2 linked regions of the Urbifossiella limnaea genome follow. The protein of the gene in region 1 interacts with the protein of each later gene in a pairwise test. Links are inferred from orthologs where the notes say so. Each region holds a gene or a part of one and is shown on either strand. Other genes may lie near its edges.

The links.
Region 2: the proteins of ETAA1_RS13325 (region 1) and ETAA1_RS21345 interact in binary tests that used the Escherichia coli proteins (3 or more experiments, as listed by UniProt). The link is inferred for Urbifossiella limnaea from one-to-one orthologs.

Annotation. Positions count from the first base shown.
Region 1 is NZ_CP036273.1:3,254,516-3,263,574, forward strand. Bases 3,264-6,243 are described here. They hold ETAA1_RS13325 (PTS sugar transporter subunit IIA), read right to left. Parts: upstream 5,017-6,243; coding sequence 4,510-5,016; downstream 3,264-4,509. Other genes in these bases: ptsP (phosphoenolpyruvate--protein phosphotransferase), read right to left, coding at 3,264-4,121; ETAA1_RS13320 (HPr family phosphocarrier protein), read right to left, coding at 4,137-4,460; hpf (ribosome hibernation-promoting factor, HPF/YfiA family), read right to left, coding at 5,058-5,387; ETAA1_RS13335 (mandelate racemase/muconate lactonizing enzyme family protein), read right to left, coding at 5,574-6,243. Also shown: ETAA1_RS13300 (Rne/Rng family ribonuclease), read right to left, coding at 1-429; ETAA1_RS13310 (TIGR03936 family radical SAM-associated protein), read right to left, coding at 1,399-2,169; more of ptsP, read right to left, coding at 2,346-3,263; more of ETAA1_RS13335, read right to left, coding at 6,244-6,926; efp (elongation factor P), read right to left, coding at 6,987-7,565; ETAA1_RS13345 (prolyl oligopeptidase family serine peptidase), read left to right, coding at 7,705-9,059. UniProt on the Escherichia coli protein: Seems to have a role in regulating nitrogen assimilation.
Region 2 is NZ_CP036273.1:5,238,942-5,248,242, reverse strand. Bases 3,721-6,942 are described here. They hold ETAA1_RS21345 (sensor histidine kinase), read right to left. Parts: upstream 6,621-6,942; coding sequence 3,921-6,620; downstream 3,721-3,920. Other genes in these bases: kdpC (potassium-transporting ATPase subunit KdpC), read right to left, coding at 6,636-6,942; ETAA1_RS21350 (response regulator), read right to left, coding at 3,721-3,915. Also shown: mfd (transcription-repair coupling factor), read right to left, coding at 1-2,996; more of ETAA1_RS21350, read right to left, coding at 3,223-3,720; more of kdpC, read right to left, coding at 6,943-7,211; potassium-transporting ATPase subunit KdpB, read right to left, coding at 7,225-9,291. UniProt on the Escherichia coli protein: Member of the two-component regulatory system KdpD/KdpE involved in the regulation of the kdp operon. KdpD may function as a membrane-associated protein kinase that phosphorylates KdpE in response to environmental signals.

The sequences.
Region 1 (9,059 bases):
GCCGCGGTCCGGGCCGCGCCCGGCCGCCGGGCGGGGGCCACGGTCGTCGCGGTCGCGACCGGGACCGCGCCCGCGGTCGCGGTCCCGCCCACCACGCCCGCGGTCGCGGTCGCGGTCGCGCCCGCCGCGGTCGCCGCGCGGCTCGGGGCGGGCGTCGTCGAAGTCGTCGTTGAAGCCGCGGCCCGGTTCGCCGACGGGTGCCTCCCGCTCGGCCTTCTCGACCTCGCGGGCCTCCTCCTCGGCGGCCTCCGCGGTCTCCGGCTCGAAGTCCTCGGCGTCGTCAACCGGGATCGCCGGCAGCTCGGGCGGGGTGCCGTCGGCGAAGCGGTCGTTCGGGGCGTCGGGGTCGAAGTCGTCGGCGCCCTCGAAGAACGGCCGAATCTCCGGCTCGTCGCCCGGCGGGCTGGTGCGGTGCTCGGCCCCGCCCATCGTCAGCGGCGGCACGTCCGGCGGGGCGTCGCCGCCCTCGGGCGCGTCGCCCTCGCCGTCCGCCTTCTTCTTGCGGCGACGCGGCTTCGGCTTGGCCTCGCCCTCCTCGCCGGCGGCGTCCTCGGGCTTCGCCTCGTCCGTCTTCCGCGGCCGGCGGCTGCGCGGCTTCTTTTTCGGCTCCTCGGCCTCGGCCTCGGCCTCGGGGGCCGAGGTCTCCTCGGACGGCGCGGGCGACTCGGCGATTCCTTCGGCGAAGCCGTCGTCGTCGTCGAGCCCGGCGCCGAACTCGTCGTCCTCGACCGGCGGGGCCGGCGGCCGGGCCTGGCGCGGCGGCCGCGGCGGGGGGGCGACGGCGGCCGGCGGTTCGTCCGGCCCGTCGGCGAACGGCGCGATCGGCTCCTCGTCCGGCGCCTCGGCGGCCGGGGCCGCCGCGCCGTCGAGGCCTTCGGTGAAGCCGTCGTCGTCGACCGACGCGGGGCCGGCCGGCTGCGGTTGGAGCCAGCTGCTCGGCTGCGCCGGTTCGCGGAAGTTCTGCCCGCCGCCGCCGCGCTCGCCGCGGTCACCCCGCTCGCCGCGGTCACGCCCGCGGCCGCCGCGGTCGCCTTGGTTCTGGCGCTGGGCTCCACCCCCGCCGTACTCGCGGTCGATCTCGGCCTCGTACTCGGCGAGTGCTTCCTTCGAGAGGAGGTGCTTGTAGTAGGCGGGGTCCACGTCGGAGACGTGGAGGAAGCCGTTGCGGCCGATGCCGAAGTCCACGAACGCGGCCTGGATGCTCGGCTCGATGTTGACGATGCGGCCCTTGTAGATGTTGCCGACGTAGCTCTCCTGGCTGGAGCGCTCGACGTACAACTCCTCGAGCTGGCCGTCCTCGACGATGGCGATGCGGCACTCCTCCGGCTGGAGGACGTTGATCAGCATTTCTTTCTTCATCGAATCTCCTGCCGCCCGTGGGGCGGGGGCGTGATGGTCCTACTCCGCCGCCAGGTCGCCGGGGACGGCGACGCTAGTCGAGGCAACGGGTTGGTCGGGGATGGCGCGCGAGGGGTCCGCGGGCCGGGTGTCCGCCGGGCCGTCCGGCGGGATGTCGGTCGGGTCGAGGGGCGCGGCCGCCTCGTCCCGGAGTTCCACGAGGGTGCGTTCGAGCACGCAGCCGGCGTCGAGCAGATCGTCCACGCCGAGGAGGCGAAGCAGTTCGTCGGCGCGGGCGGTGCCGGTGGTGGTGACCCACAGGTCGAGTGTCAGGGTGTTGTCGCGGACGGCGACCGAGCGGAGGTACCGGCGGACGTTCAGCCCCTTCCGGCTCGGCCGCACCCGCTCCACCCACACGGCGTCCTGCGCGAGAAGGGCCGCACACGCCGTGGCCGCCTCGCCCGCCCGCTCCGCCGGCAGGGGCAGCGAGTACACGATCCGCCGCGGCATCGCCGTCGTCCGCATCGGGACGACCGCCGCGCGTGTGAACCGCAGCCCCTCGGGCGCCTGGGTGTTCAGGCCGGTCAGCACGGCCCCGGAGTCGCGCACCTCGGTCAGTTCCAGCTCGACGACCTCGTCGCGGCCGACGACGCCGAGCGGGAGCGACTGCGCGAAGACGACGCGGGGGCCGGGGTGGAACCCGGCGGTGGACTTGAACGGCAGGCCGGCCCGGCGGAGCATTCGCTCCAGCACGCGCATCAAATCGTGATGGCTGAGCAGCCGGAGAACACCGGCCTTCTCGAAGCGGAGGCGGAACTTGTCCCCGAGCATCGCGTCCGGTCTTCCCGGCGGATTTCGGACGGCGATGAACAACGGCCGACGGCACGCGGCCGTCGTTCGTCGTTCGTCGTTCGTCGGTCGTCCGCCCGTTGCCCCCCGTGCGTGTCGGGTGCGTCGACCGAACCTCGGCCGGGGTTTGGTGCCCCCCGGCCCGAGAGCCCGGCCCGCTACTCGACCGCCTCCGGGAGGATGCGGCGTAGTTGGTCGCGCAACAGGTTCTGAACCTGCCGGGCGGTGTCCATCGACAGCGCCTGCCCGGCCACCGTCTCGGCCTCGGCCACGCTCAGCTGGCGGATCACCCGCTTGATCTCGGGTATCTTCCGCGGCGTCGCGCTGAGCGACCGCAGCCCCAGCCCGATCAGGAGCGGGGTGTAGAGCGGCTCGCCGCTCATCTCCCCGCACACGTTCACGTCGATCCCGGCCTTGCCCGCCGCCTCCACCACCGTCCGGATCAGCCGCAGTACGGCCGGGTCCGCCGGGTCGTAGAGGTGGGCCACGTGTTCGTTGTTCCGGTCCGCCGCGAGGGTGTACTGGATCAGGTCGTTCGTCCCGACCGAGAAGAAGTCCACCTCGCGGGCCAGCACGTCCGCCAGGATGGCGGCGGACGGCACCTCGATCATCGTACCAACCGGGATGTCCGCTTTGTAGGGGACGCCCGCCTCGTCCAGGTCCTCCTTCACCTCGTTGAGCAGCGTCTTGCACTGGCGCAGCTCGCCGAGCGTGCTGATCATCGGGAACATGATGCGGATGTCGCCGTGGGCCGCGGCCCGCAGAATCGCCCGGAGCTGGGTGCGGAACAGGTCCACCTTCCGCAGGCACAGCCGGACGCTGCGCAGGCCCAGGAACGGGTTCTTTTCCACGCTCAGGAGGCCGGACACGCTGCTGAACTTGTCCGCCCCCAGGTCGAGCGTGCGGATCACGACCGGCCGGTTCGCCCCGATCTCGTCGATGACGGCCCGGTAGGCGTCGTAGTGTTCCGCCTCCGTGGGGTCGGACGACTTGTTGAGGTACAGGAATTCGGTGCGGTAGAGGCCGACGCCCTCCGCGCCGCGGTCGGCGCAGTGGGCGGCCTCGGGGGCCAACTCGATGTTTCCGAGCAGGCGGATTGCCACTCCGTCGTGCGTGACGGCCGGCTTGCCTCGAAGTGCGTCGTACCGGTCGGCGCGGTTCAGCGCCGCGATCCGCTTCGCCTCGTACTTGCGGACCGTCTCCTCGTCCGGGTCGAGGATGATCTTCCCCTCGTTCCCGTCCACGATGATCATGTCGCCGCCGGACACGTCCGTCAGGAACCGGCCGACGCCGACGACCGCCGGGATCTCCAGGGCCCCGGCCAGGATGGCGGTGTGGCTCGTGGGGCCGCCGCTCTCGGTGGCGAACGCCCACACCGTCCGCGGCGAGAAGTCGGCCGTGTCGGACGGCATCAGGTCGTTGGCGAGGATGACGACGCGGTCGCCGCCGAGGGGGGCCACGGCGTTCGGAACCTGGCCGAGGAGGGTCGAAAGGATCTGCTTTTCCAGGTCGATCAGGTCGCCGGCGCGGCGGCGGAGCACTTCCGACGCGGCCAGGTCGCCGACCTTCCGCTGGGCCTCCTCCAGCTTCTTGACCTGCTCGCGGATGCCGCGGCTGACGGCGTACTCGGCGGAGTACGTCTGCGTGCGGATGAGGTGCTCGAGCCGGTCGCGGAACGACGGGTCTTCGAACGCCGACTGCTGGGCGGCGAAGATGTTGCCGATGGCCGGCTCGAACCGGGCGGTGTACCGCTGCCGCTTCTCGCGGGCCTCGGAGGCGGCGTCGTCCAGCGCCCCGCGGAGGCGGACGACCTCGGCGTCCACCTGGTCGGCGGGGACGAGCTTGTTGGGGATCCGGACGCCCTCGGTGTCGAGCACCAGGGCCGGGCCGATGGCGATCCCGGGCGAGACGGCGGTACCGTACCTGTATTCCATGTCGCCCGTGGGCGGTCAGATCGTGTAGTCTTCCCCGCCGGGGGAGCCGAGGATGGCGGCCAGCGGGTCCAGGGCGGCGGCCGCGTCGGGCCCGTCCACCTCGACCACCACCTCGGCGTCCGGCAGAACCACCAGCATCATCAGGTCCCAGACACTCTTGCCGTCGGCCCGCGAGTCGCCGTGGAAGACGGCGACGGCGGCGGCGAACTGGCGGGCGGCCCGGCTGAACCGGTCGGCGACGCGGTGGTGGAGCCCCAGCGGGTTCACCACCTTGACGGTGCGGCGCAGCGGGCCGTTCCCGCCCGTTTCGCCGTTTCCGGTTCGCCCGTTCGCCGCCATGCCCGCCCCCGCCCGGTGCCTTCAGGTAAGACCCCGCCGCCCGGCCGCGTCAGAGGCCGGGGGCGGCTTCGAGCAGGTTCCACACCTCGGCCTTCGTCGTACAGGCCCGCAGCTGTTTGACGAAGTCCTCGTTCCGCATCGTCCGCACCACGGCTTCCAGGGCGCGGAGGTGGTCGCCGGGGCGGTCCTTCGGCGACACCAGCAGCACGAACACGTACACCGGCTCGCCGTCGAGGCTGTCGAACGGCAGGCCGGCGGGGGCGATCCCGAGGGCGCCGATGAGCTTCTCGGCGGCGGCGTGGCGGGAGTGGGGGATGGCGATGTTCCGGCCGATCCCGGTCGTGCCGAGTTGCTCGCGCCGCATGACCTCCTTGACCACGTCGTCCGTGTGCTCGGGGCCGAACGCGCGGGCCGCCTGGAGCGCCCCTACCAGCTCGCGGACGACGCGCTCCTTCACCCCGGCCACGGCCGCGGCGTCCTTCGGGTTGACGTCCGCGGCGGACGTGGCGAGGGCCGGGATGATGGCGTCCGGGACGATGAAGTTCGGCAGCCGCATGGGGGGCTCCGGGCCGGGTGCGGGGGGCGGGGCGGCCGCGGTCACTTCCCACCCGCGTCGTTGTGCGACGGGTCCCGCCGGTGGTCGTGCAGCTTCTCCTTGTAGTGCTTGATCTGCTGCTTGATCTTGTCCTGCGCGAGGCCGAACGCGGCCACCACGTCGCCGTTCGCCTCGGTGGCGACGAACTCGTGCTTGTGCCCGGCGGTGGCGGTGATTTCCACCTTCACGTTGTGGGCGTGGTCCTGGTGGAGGTCCACGACGACGGCGACGGAGACGAGCCGCTCGAAGTACTTGAGGAGGCCTTCGGCCTTCTCGCGGAGGGCGGCCTGGGTCTGGTCGTCCAGATGCCCGTGGCGGGCGGATACGGTCACCTGCACCGGTAGAACCTCACGTCGCGGGGAGGGCGAACCGCCCGGGCGGTCGGGCTGAACGGCCTGATTGTATCCGTGGTTGCGGCGGGGAGCAACCGGCGGGGACTTTGGGACGTGGAGACTGTGGGACTGGTGAAGGGTTTCCGTCCCTGTGTCCCACGGCCCCCTCGTCCCAAAGTCCCAGGCTCAGCCCGCGCCCAGTCCGACGCCGTCGAGAAGTGCCGTGTTCATCGTGCCGTCGGCGACGGTGAACACGCCGGGGTAGCGGTCGTCCCACCCGGCGTTCGCGGCGGGGCAGTACTGCCGGCCGTTCGACTCGATCGCGGCCACGCCCGGGATGTGGGCGGCGAGCCCGGCCGAGTGGATCAGCGACCGGCCGACGCACGTCAGGTCCTGGACGCAGCGGAACAGCCCCATCTCCTGCGCCGCCGCGGCCAGGAGGAGGCTTTGGGTCTGCCCCTTGCACGCCTTGAAGGCGACGCCGGTGTACCCCATCTCACGCGCCAGGTGGAGGCTCTCCAGGTCCACGAGCGACTCGTCGATGACGACGGGTTTGAGCTTCGCGGCGGCGTGCATGACGTTCTGCCGGTTCGCCTTCAGGTCGCGGGCCGTCGGCTGCTCGATGTACTGCACGCGGTCGTACCCGGCGGGCGCCTGCTCGCGCAGCCGGCGGAGGAACTCGATGAGGTACTCGACCGTCTGGCAGCGCTCGTTGAAGTCGAGGGAGTAGAACCACGTCGCCACGCCGCGGGCGCCGTTCACCTCCTCGGCCACGGCGTTCACGCGCACGACGCGCTCGACGTCCCAGCCCAGGTCGTCGCCGTTCAGCTTCACCTTCAGGTGGGTGAGGCCGTCGCGGGCGATCCACTCGCCGAGGGTTTCGGGCAGGCCGTCGCCGACGGGGGCTTTCACGTCCGCCGAGGTGAGCGGGTCGAGCGCCCCGACGAGGTGGTACAGCGGCAGCTTCGCCTTCGGAGCCGGCAGCACGTAGCGGTCGAGGGTGCGGCCGGCGAAGTCGGCGCCGAGGTAGTGGCCGAGGTCGGCGGTGAGGTAGTCGGGGCCGTAGCACTGGTAGACGCTGCGGCCGAGGAGCTTGCCGTAGCCGTCGTGGAGCGCGGCGTCGAACGGGCTCGCGGCGACGAGCGCGGCCAGCACGGGGATCGGTTCCCCGAGGCCGAGGCGCTCGCCGGTGGGGCCGAGGTGCGCGAGGAACTGCGGTTCCAGGGCGTGCCCGAGTTCGACCGGGTGGCCGTAGCCGGCGTGTGCCGCGGTGGTGTCACGGAAGGCGGCGACCAGCGCCGTCATGGCACCGAGGGTCTGATCATACCCGAGTGTGCGCGACGGGAAGGCCCAGACGTTGCTCAGCGGCATCGAGCCGACGCCCTCGGCACGCCGGCCCTGCCGGTCTTCGACCGTCACGCGGGCGGTGAGGACGGTGGCCTTGTCCAGCGCGACGCCGCCGAACTTGATGGGCGTGCGGTACTGGTAGTCGTCGGTGGTGTACGACACTTCGGCGACGCGCACGTCGGTGGGCTTCACGGCGGGCTCCTCGGCGCGCGGAAAAGCCCACCGGCCACGGCCGGTGGGCTCGGGGTCCGGCTACTTCCCTTCCTTCGCCGCCCGCTTGAGGTACTTGCCGTCCTCCGTCTGGATGACGATCTGCTCACCCACGGCGATGAACGACGGCACCTGTACGACGACGCCGGTCTCCAGCGTCGCCGCCTTCGTCTGGGCGGCGGCGGTGGCGCCCTTGATGCCGGGCTCCGTTTCCGTCACCTTCAGCGTGACCGTCTGCGGCAACTCCATCGACAGCGCCTTGCCGTCGTAGAAGGTGATCTTCACCGGGTCGTTCTCGCGGAGGTACTTCATCATGTCGCCGACCATGTCGGCGCCGAGGTTGACCGGCTCGAACGTCTCGCCGTCCACGAACACGTACTCGTCGCCGTCCTTGTACGAGTAGTTGAAGTCCTTCGTGTCGAGGTACACAACCTCACCCTTGTCGTCCGGGTGGACGCGCTCGTCGGTGATGCTCCCGGTGGTCAGGTTCTTCATCTTGAGGTACAAGATGGCCCGCCAGTTCCCGGGCGTGTTGAGGTCGCGGTCGAGGACGTAGAACAGGGTGCCGCCCATGTTCAGCACCATGCCCTTGCGGACATCGATCATCTTCACGGCTGCCATCGGAACTCTCCGCGGTGCGAGCCGCGCGGGCTCGGACGGGGGACACGGTCGTGGCTGTTGGTTTATCGGATCCGCCCGCGGCGGAGTAGGGTGCGGTCCCTACACTCACCGCATCCCACCGACCCCGCGAGAGCCTCCGATGTTCGCGCGCGCCTTCCCCGCCGCCCTCCTGGCGGCGCTCGTCGCCCTCCCCGCCGCCGCCGACGGCCCGGCCGACAACATCCCGGACAACGTCCGCCCCGTCCCGCCGAAGGGGATCGACCTGCCGCCGGCCGACGACGCCGAGCTGCGGAAGGGGCTCGCCGAGCTGCAAGGGCTCATCAAGGACATCGGTAGGCACCCGCTGCTCGCCGATGTCGCGATTTACGAGAAGGCCGTGCGGTACGCCGTCGAGTACAAGGAAGTGTTCGACCCGAAGGGCATCCCGGCGGTGAAGAACGTCCTGAAGGCCGGGCTGGAGCGCGCCCGGCTGCTGAAGGACGGCAAGCACCCGTGGACGACGCAGACCGGCTACGTGGTCCGCGGCTACTTCTCGAAGATCGACGGCTCCGCGCAGCCCTACGGGCTGCACGTCCCGGCCAACTACCAGTTCGTCGGGAATGCCGATCACCGGCTCGACTTCTGGTGGCACGGCCGAGGCGAGACGCTGAGCGAAGTGAACTTCCTGGCCGTCACGCAGAACGCGGGCGGCATCATCCCGGCGCCCGGGGCATTCATCCTGGCCCCCTACGGCCGCTACTGCAACGCCAACAAGTTCGCCGGCGAGATCGACACGTTCGAGTGCCTCGCCCACGTCTCGAACCACTACCGCATCGACTGGTCGCGGCTCGTCGCCCGCGGGTTCAGCATGGGCGGTGCGGCGTGCTGGCAGTACGCCGTCCACTTCCCGACCCTGTGGTGCGCCGCCGCCCCCGGGGCCGGCTTCAGCGAGACGCCCGAGTTCCTCAACAACTTCCAGGGCGAAAAGGTCCAGCCGAAGTGGTACGAGCAGAAGCTGTGGCGGATGTACAACGCCACCGACTACGCGCAGAACATCTTCAACGTGCCGACGGTCGCGTACAGCGGCGAGATCGACAAGCAGAAGCAGGCCGCCGACGTGATGGCCCGCGAGATGAAGAAGGTGGGCCTGGAACTGACCCACGTCGTCGGCCCGAAGACGGCCCACAGCTACGAGAAGGCGGCGAAGGAGGAGGTAAACAAGCGGATCGACGCGGTCGTGGCGAAGGGGCTGCCGAAACAGCGTGACGAGATCCGGTTCACGACGTACACGCTGAGCTACAACCAGTGCGACCCGATCCTGCTGGACGGGCTCGTCAAGCACTGGGAGCCGGCGACCGTGCGGGCGACGATGAAGGACGGCGCGTACGACATCACCACGACCGGCGTCACGGCGTTCACGCTGCGGAGCCGCGCCCGCGACGTGAAGGTGACGGTCAACGGGAAGGTCGTCCTGGACCAGAAGGGGCTTCCCGACGTGGGCCGCCCGAACGAGTT
Region 2 (9,301 bases), 2.0 Mb from region 1 along the record:
TCCTGGCGGAAGTCGGCGAGCTTGTCCGGGTCGCGGAGGCGGGCCAGGCGGCGGTACACCTCGATGCGGAGCTTCTGACCGGGCACGTAGTCGCGCGGCAGGAACGCCGGCCACGGCAGATCGACGTTCACCTCCACCGCTTCCTTCGGCGGCTGTTGCTTCATCGCCCGCACCGCGTTTTCGAGCAGCTGGCAGTACAGCTCGTAGCCGATGGCCGCGATGTGGCCGCTCTGCTCGGAGCCGAGGATGTTGCCGGCGCCGCGGATCTCCAGGTCGCGCATCGCGATCTTGAACCCGGCCCCGAGCTCCGTGAATTCTTCGATCGCCTTCAGCCGCTTCTGCGCATTCGGCGTCACCAGCTTTAGCGGGTTCACGATCAGGTACGCGTACGCCCGGTGCTTCGACCGCCCCACCCGGCCGCGAAGCTGGTGGAGATCGGCCAGCCCGTAAATGTCGGCGTCGTCGATGATCATGGTGTTCGCGTTCGGGATGTCCAGGCCGCTCTCGATGATGGTCGTCGCCACCAGGATGTCCGCCTCCTTGCGGACGAACTTCACCATCGCTTGCTCCAGCTCGTCGGCGCTCATCTGGCCGTGACCGACGACGATCCTTGCTTCGGGAACGAGAGCCCTCACCTTCGCCGCGACCTCGTGGATGTCGAACACGCGGTTGTGGACGAAGTACACCTGCCCGCCGCGGGTCATCTCGCGGAGGATGGCGTGGCGCAGCAGCTGGTCGTCCCAGCGGATGATGCGCGTCTCGACCGGCTGGCGCTCGGGCGGCGGCGTTTCGAGGTTCGAGATCTCGCGGATGCCCAGCAGCGCCGAGTGAAGCGTTCGCGGGATCGGCGTCGCCGTCATCGTCAGGACGTGGACCGTGGCCCGGAGGCGTTTCAGCCGCTCCTTGTGCTCGACGCCGAACCGTTGCTCCTCGTCGATGACGACGAGGCCCAAGTCCTTGAACTTCACGTCCTTCGACAGGAGCCGGTGCGTGCCGACGATCACGTCGATCTCGCCGGCCGCGAGCCGCTTGAGGGCGTCCTTCGTGGAGCCGTGCGACTTGAAGCGGTTGACCACCCCGACGGCGAACGGGTACTCGGCGAACCGCTGCGTGAACGTGCGGTAGTGCTGTTCCGCGAGGACGGTCGTCGGCACCAGGATGGCCACCTGCTTGCCGCCGTCCACGGCCTTGAACGCGGCGCGGATGGCGACCTCCGTCTTGCCGTAGCCCACGTCGCCGCAGATGAGTCGGTCCATCGGCTTCGGCTTGGTCAGGTCGCCCTTCGTCTCCTGAATGGCGGCGAGCTGGTCGGGCGTCTCCTGGTACGGGAACGCGGCCTCGAACTCCGTCTGCCACTCGCTGTCCGGCGGCAGCGCTTCGGCGGCGACGGCCTGTCGCACCGCCTGGAGCTGGATCATGTCCGCGGCCATGTCGCGGACCGCCTCGCCGACGCGATCCTTCTTCCGCCCCCACGCGCTGCCGCCGAGCTTCGACAGCTCCGGCTCCGTCGCCTGCCCGCCGACGTACTTCTGCACCAGGTCGATCCGCGACGCCGGGACGTACAGCATCACCCCGTCGCGGAATTCGAGAACGAGATTCTCTTCCTGGGCCGCAGTCTCGTGGTCGGTCACCTCGGCCGTCCGGTCCAGCATGACCATGCCGCGGAAGCGGCCGATGCCGTGGGCGACGTGGACGACGTAGTCGCCGTCGTTGAGTTCGAGGAACGTGTCGATCGCCCGCCCTTCGACGCGGCGGCTCGACCCCTTTGCGGCCGGCGCCTTCACGCCGTGCGGCTGCTGGTCCTTGTGGAACAACTCGTGACTGCCGAGCACCACTACCCCGGCGCCCACGAGGCGGAAGCCGGCGCGGACGTGCCCCGTGACCAGCTTCAGCCGCTGCGACTCGGCCAGGCGGCCGGCCTTCAGCACGTCGGTGAGGCGGTGGCACTCGGCGTCGGTCTGGCAGGCGATGAGCACCCGGCTGCCGTCGTCCGCGGCCACGGCGTCGAGTTCGTCGCGGACGCGCTGCACGTTGCCGCTGAACCGCTCCACCGACTCCACCCGCAGGTGGACCGACGCCTCCACGCTCGGCCGCGGCATCGCCGACACCGCCACCGTCGGCAGCTTCAGCAGGTTGGCGAAGGTGCCGTCCACGGTGAACAGGCCGGTCGAGTCGCCGACGCGCTCGAGGAACAGCTTGGCCTGCTCCTTCAGGTCGCCGGGCTCGACCAGCGCCGCGACCGAGCCCGCGGGGAGGTGGTCGGTGAAGAAGCCGCGCTCGACGCCGCCCCCGCCCGACCCGCCGACGGGGAGCAGCGTCAGCGCCGGGCGCGTGTCGAGGCTGCGCTGCGAACCCGCGGAGAAGGTGCGGAGCGATTCCAGTTCGTCGCCGAAGAATTCGAGGCGCACCGGGTCGGGGCTGTCGGGCGGGTACACGTCGAGGATGCCGCCGCGGCGGCCGAACTCGCCGGGATACTCGACGGCCTCCACGCGCTTGTAGCCGTTCGCTACCAGCCACGCCACCAGCTCGTCGGGGTCGATCACCTCGCCGGCCGCGAGCTTCTTGCCGCGGGCCGTCAGGTCGGCCCGCGGCGGCACCGGTTGCACCAACGCGGCCACGGTACAGACGACCAGCCGCGGCGGGTCGAGGGCCAGCTGTTGCAGCAGTCGCAGGCGCGACGTGGTGGCCGGGTCGAGCTTCCCCTTGTGAGTCGGCGGCGGCCACGCCTCCCAGGCGTCGAACACGGCCGGGCGCGTGCCGGCGAACGAGGCTAGGTCTTCGGCCCAGGCTTCGAGGTCGGCGGGGGAGGCGACCACCGCGAGGACGGTGGCAGGCGAGTCGGACGCGAGTGCCGCGACGGCGAGGGCGGCGGCCGAGCCCCAGGCGCCGTCAATCGTGCCGCTGCGGCCGGCGGCCAGCGCGGCGCGCAGGTTCGCCCAGCCGTCCGCGCCGTGGAGCGTCCGGGTCAGCTGCGCCAGTCCCTCCTCGCTCGCCATCCGGGTATCCTACGCCTCGCGGAACCGCTGCCCGTCGCCGCTCGCGTCCGCCGCCCACGGGTCGCCGTGTAACCTGGATGCTAAAGGTCGCGCGGACCTGTTCCAAACCCTTTGACGAGAGACCCTTTCGGTTCTGGCAGCAAGAAAAAAGCGGCCGGCGGGACCGGCAGAATTCCTGAATCGTAGGCCGGCTCGGCCCCACTCGGTTGGGCGGCCAGAACGACTCTCATTCTGCGGCGAAGCGGTAGCCGACGCCCTGCTCGGTCAGGATGTACCGGGGCTGGGTCGGGTCGGGTTCGACCTTCCGCCGGAGCGTGGCGACGAACACCCGCAGGTAGTGGCTCTCGTGAACGTCGTGCGGCCCCCACACGTCCCGCAACAGTTGCCGGTGGGTCAGCACCTTCCCAGCGTTCCGCACGAGCAGGACCAGCAGCTTGTACTCCAGCGGGGTCAGGTGGACCGACTCGTCCTTCAGCGTGGTGGTGCGGGCGGCGAGGTCGATCCGCAGGTCGCCGACCTGGAGGACGGTCCCCTCGGCGGTCTGAGGCCGGGCGTGCCGGAGGGCGGTCCGCATCCGGGCCAGCAGTTCCCCCATCCCGAACGGCTTGGCCAGGTAGTCGTCGGCCCCGGCGTCCAGGGCCTCCACCTTCTGTTGCTCCTGGTCCCGTGCCGACAAGACGATGACCGGGGCCGTCAGCCACTCCCGGAGTTGCCGCAGCACGTCCTGCCCGTCCAGCCCCGGCAGCCCGAGGTCGAGGATCACGAGGTCGGGCGGCTGGGCCGCCGCCTTTTTGATCCCCTCCTCGCCCGACGTGGCTTCCTCGACCCGATACCCCTGCTCGGTGAGGGAGGCCCGCAGGAAGCGGCGGATCGGCGTCTCGTCCTCGATCACCAGCACGAGCGGGTCGTTGGTCCGCATGGCGTCTACTCCACCGGCATCCGGGGCGGGTGCTCGGCCAGCGGGAGCCGGATCGTGAACTCGGCCCCGCCCCCGGGCCGGTTGGCCGCACCGACGGTGCCGCCGTGCAGCCCGATGATCGCCCGGCAGATCGCCAGGCCCAGGCCGCTCCCCCGCCCGGCGTCGGGGCGGGCTGCCCCCCGGTAGAAGCGGTCGAACACTCGCTCCTCCGACCCGGCCGGGAGTCCGGGGCCGTCGTCGGTTACCGAGACGACCAGTTCTCGGCCCCCGGCGGTCGCCGAGATCAGGATGTGAGAACGAGCGGGGGTGTAGCGGGCCGCATTCTCTAACAGGTTAGAAAAAACCTGTTCCAGCAGCAGGCCGTCCACGAACAGGAGCGACATCTCCGGCGGCAGACGCACCTCGACGTGGTGGCGGTGCAGGAGCGGCTTCGTCCGCCGGAGGGCCGACCCGATGACGTCCTCCAGCACGTGCCACTGCTTGTTGGGGGACACGGCCCCGGCGTCGAGCCGGGCGATTTGCAGGATGTTCTCCAGCAGGCCGTTGAGCCGAACGGCCTCCTCGGAGATCGTTTCGAGGAGTTCCCGCCTCGTGCCGGCGGCGGTCGGCTCCAGTTGGAGCAGGGTGCTGCTGGCCCCGGCGATGGCGGCCAGCGGCGTCTTCAGGTCGTGCGAGACGCTGCTGAGGAGCGTACTGCGAACCTGCTCCGTCTCGGCCCGGAGGCGGGCGTCGGCCGCGCTCATCGCCATCCGGTCCCGCTCCACGGCCAGGGCCAACTGGCTCGCACAGTTTTCGAGCCACTGCCGCTGGTCCGGCTGGAGCAGGCGGTCCGCCGCCTCGACCCGGACGGCAATCGCACCGAACGTCGATTGCGAGCCGGTGAGGGGTACGAACAGGGCGGGAGCGTTGGGCAGCGTGTCGGTCCCCCGCCCGGCGATCTGGTCGTGGGTCATGACCCAGTGGGCGGCCGGGCCGCTGACCGGGTGCGTGGCGATGCCGGTGTTGTGTCCGAAGACGACGGCGGGAGGGTTCTTCGCCCCGGCGGGGTCGCCCGGGGCGAGGTAGATCGCCACCTCGCCGCCGGTCGTCTCTCGCAAGTGCTGCCCGGCCGCACCCACCAGGAACACGTCCCCGGCCAGCGAACTCAGCTGCTTGCCGAGCCGGTGCAGGGCCAGCGTGCGGCGCTCCCGCTGCCGGCCGAGTTCGAGTTGGGTGCGGAGTCGGGCGGTCAGGGTACTGATCAGCAGCCCGATCACGAGCAGCACGCCGAACGTGACGAGGTACTGCGTGTCGTCCACCGTGAGGGAGTAGTAGGGCAGGACGAAGAACACGTCGAACACCAGCACCGAGACGACGCTGGCCCAGACCGCCGGGCCGCGGCTGTACCGGAAGGCGACCCAGGCGACCGCCGCGAGGAACACCATCACGACGTTCGCCTCGGCCACCCGGAGGCGGGCGAACCACCCGGCCAGCAACGACCCCACGGCCACGACCCCGGTGGCGGCGAGGTACTCGGCCCACGGCACCCGGGAGGGCGGCCCGGGGACGGCTTGCGTCCCCCGGCCCTCGGCCGCCCCCTGGATCAGGTAGACGTCGATGTCGCCGCTGCCATCCAGCAGTTCCTCGACCACGCCCCTCCGGAGCCACCGCCGCCAGGGGGGCGTGCGGGTCTTGCCGACGAAGATCTTGGTCACGTTGTTCGTGCGGGCGTAGTCGAGGAGCGTCGCCGCCACCCCCGTCCCGGTCAGGGTGACCGTCTCGGCCCCAAGCCGCTCGGCCAGTCGGAGGTGGTCGGCGACCCGCTGGGCGGCGGCCGGGACGCTGGCGACCCCCGGCTGCTCGACGCTGACGGCCAGCCACGGGGCGTCGAGGGCGGCGGCGAGTTGCCGGGCGGTGCGGATGACCCGGGCGGTGGTCGGGCTGGGGCCGACGCAGACGAGCAGCCGGTCCGTCGTCGCCCACGGTGCGCCCGCCGCCGACCGGCGGCGGGCCGACTCGACCTCGGTGTGGACCCGCCGGGCCGCTTGCCGGAGGGACAGTTCCCGCAGGGCGACGAGGTTCGACCTCTGGAAGAAGCTCTGAATCGCCCGCTCGGCCTGCTCCGAGCGGTACACCTTGCCCTCACGCAGCCGCCCGAGCAGGTCTTCGGGCGGGATGTCGGTCACTTCCAGTTCGTCGGCCATCTCGAAGATGCGGTCCGGGACCGTCTCCCGCACGGTCACGCCGGTGATCTGCCCGATCACGTCGTTCAGACTCTCGATGTGCTGGACGTTGAGCGTCGTCCAGACGTTAATCCCGGCCTCCAGCAACTCGGCCACGTCCTGCCACCGTTTGGCGTGTCGGCACCCCGGGGCGTTGGTGTGGGCGAGTTCGTCGACCAGGATCAGGTCGGGGCGGCGGGCGAGTGCGGCATCGACGTCGAACTCCCGCAGCACGACGCCGGCGTACTCGACCCGGCGGGTCGGCAGGGCCTCCAGCCCGGCCAGCAGGGCTTCCGTCCCCGGCCGCCCGTGCGGTTCGACGTAGCCGACGACGACCTCCCGCCCGGCCGTCCTGGCGTGCCGGGCCGCTTCGAGCATGGCGTAGGTCTTCCCGACCCCGGCGGCGTAGCCGAAGAAGACTTTTAACTTCCCCCGCTTCGCCTGCCGTTCCTCGGCCCGCAGTCGGGCGAGCAGGTGTTCGGGGTCCGGCCGGGTGGGTGTCATGATGCCCTCCGGGTGTTACCGTGCGGCCCCGGCGTCCAGCGCGCGGTTCAACGTCAGCACGTTCACCCGTGGCTCCCCGAGGAGGCCGAACTGCCGGGGTTCGGTCTGCGCCCGGACGAGTGCCCGGACCGCTTCCTCGGTCATGTTTCGGGCGGCGGCGACCCGGCGGACCTGAACCTCGGCGGCGGCGGGGCTGATGTGCGGGTCGAGGCCGCTGCCGGAGGCGGTCACGAGTTCGACCGGGACGGCCCCGACGGTCGGGTCGTACTTCCGCAGATCGTCGATCCGCCCCCGGGCGTTCTTGGCAAGGTCCGGGTGCTGGGGGCCGAAGTTGGACCCCGACGAGGCGACGGCGTTGTACGGCACCGGACTGGTCGCCGACAGCCGCCCCCAGAAGTATTCCGGCTTCGCGAACGGTTGGCCGATTAGCTCCGACCCGGCGGGCCGACCGTCGTGGGCGATCAGGCTGCCGTTCGCAGGGCCGCGGAACAGCGTTTGAGCCAGCACGGTCACGACGAGCGGGTACACGACCCCGGTGAGCAGGGTCATGACGCCGAGGACGACCAGCGATGTTCGCAGGTGGTGCCACATAGGGGTTCTCCGGTCAGCCCGTGAACAGCGAGAGCAGCAGGTCGATGGCCTTGATGCCGACGAACGGCACGAGCAGCCCGCCGACGCCGTACACGAGCAGGTTGGTGCGCAGCAGTTGGGCCGCCCCGACGGGCCGGTAGCGGACGCCCCGGAGGGCCAGCGGCACCAGGGCGACGATGACCAGGGCGTTGAAGATCACCGCCGCCAGGATGGCGTTCGCCGGGGTCGACAGCCCCATCACGTCGAGCGTCTTGAGGGCCGGGTACGTCGAGGCGAACGCCGCCGGGAGGATGGCGAAGTACTTCGCCACGTCGTTGGCGATGCTGAACGTGGTCAGTGCCCCCCGGGTCATCAGCAGTTGCTTGCCGACGTGGACGACCTCGATCAGCTTCGTCGGGTTGGAGTCGAGGTCCACCATGTTCCCCGCCTCCTTGGCCGCCTGGGTGCCGGTGTTCATGGCGACGGCGACATCGGCCTGGGCCAGGGCCGGGGCGTCGTTGGTGCCGTCCCCGGTCATCGCCACGAGGCGACCGCCCTGCTGGTACTCCCGGATCAGGGCCAACTTCGCCTCCGGGGTGGCCTCGGCCAGGTAGTCGTCCACCCCGGCCTCGGCGGCGATGGCGGCGGCGGTGAGCGGGTTGTCGCCGGTGATCATCACCGTCTTGATCCCCATCCGCCGCAGTTCGGCGAACCGCTCCTTGATCCCGCCCTTCACGACGTCCTTGAGTTCGATCACCCCGAGAACCCGGGCGTCCCGGCTGACCACCAGCGGCGTGCCCCCGGCCTGAGCGATCGCCCGCACCGCCTCGCGCACCGTATCGGGGAAGGTGCCGCCGAGGGTGCGGGCGTGGGCCTCGACGGCGTCGGCGGCCCCCTTGCGGATTTGCCGGCCGTCCAGGTCCACGCCGCTCATGCGGGTCTTGGCCGAGAACGGGACGAAGTGCGGGCCGATCTGTTCCAGATCGCGGCCCCGCAGCCCGAACTCCCGCTTCGCCAGCACGGCGATGCTCCGACCCTCGGGCGTCTCGTCGGCGAGCGAGGCCAGGTGGGCGGCGGACGCCAAGTCTTCCCCGCTCACGCCGTCGGCCGGGACGAACCGGGTCGCCTGCCGGTTGCCGAGGGTGATGGTGCCGGTCTTGTCGAGGAGCAGCACGTCCACGTCCCCCGCCGCCTCCACGGCCCGGCCGGACATGGCGACCACGTTGGACCGGCCGAGGCGGTTCATGCCGGCGATCCCGATGGCCGAGAGCAGGGCACCGATGGTGGTCGGGGCGAGGCACACGAGTAGTGCCACCAGGACCGTGAGCGTGACGGGCCTCCCCGCCCCGGAGACTTCAACGCTGTACGCCGAGAACGGCAGGAGGGTGACCACCACGAGCAGGAAGACGAGGGTGAGGGCGGCGAGGAGGATCGCCAGGGCGATCTCGTTCGGCGTCTTCTGCCGCCTCGCCCCCTCGACCATTGCGATCATCCGGTCGAGGAAGCTCTCCCCCGGCAGGGTCGCCACCCGCACGACCAGCCAGTCGGAGATGATGCGGGTGCCGCCGGTGACGGAACTGCGGTCGCCGCCGCTCTCCCGGACCACCGGGGCACTCTCCCCGGTGACGGCACTCTCGTCCACCGACGCCACACCCTCCACGACCTCGCCGTCGGCCGGGATCACGTCGCCGGCCCGCACCAGCACGAGATCGCCGACCCTCAGATCGGCGGCCGGAACGTCGGCCGTCTCACGGGTCTTCGGGTCGGTCAGCCGCCGGGCGGTAACCTCCGTGCGGGACTTCCGCAGGGACGCCGCCTGGGCCTTGCCGTGCCCCTCCGCTATCGCCTCGGCGAAGTTGGCGAACAGCACGGTCGCCCACAGCCAGGCGGCAACCCCCAGGACGAACCCCGACGACTCGCCGGAGCCGCCCGACGGCGACCGCACCCAGAGCAGCGTGGTCAGGATGCTGCCGAGGTACACGGCGAACATCACCGGGTTGCGGAGTTGGGTGCGGGGGTCGAGTTTCGCCAGGGACGCCACGACGGCACCCCGGAGGATGTCCGCACGGAACAACGCCGGGGCTTCGGATCGAGTGTTCATGGGTGTTCGG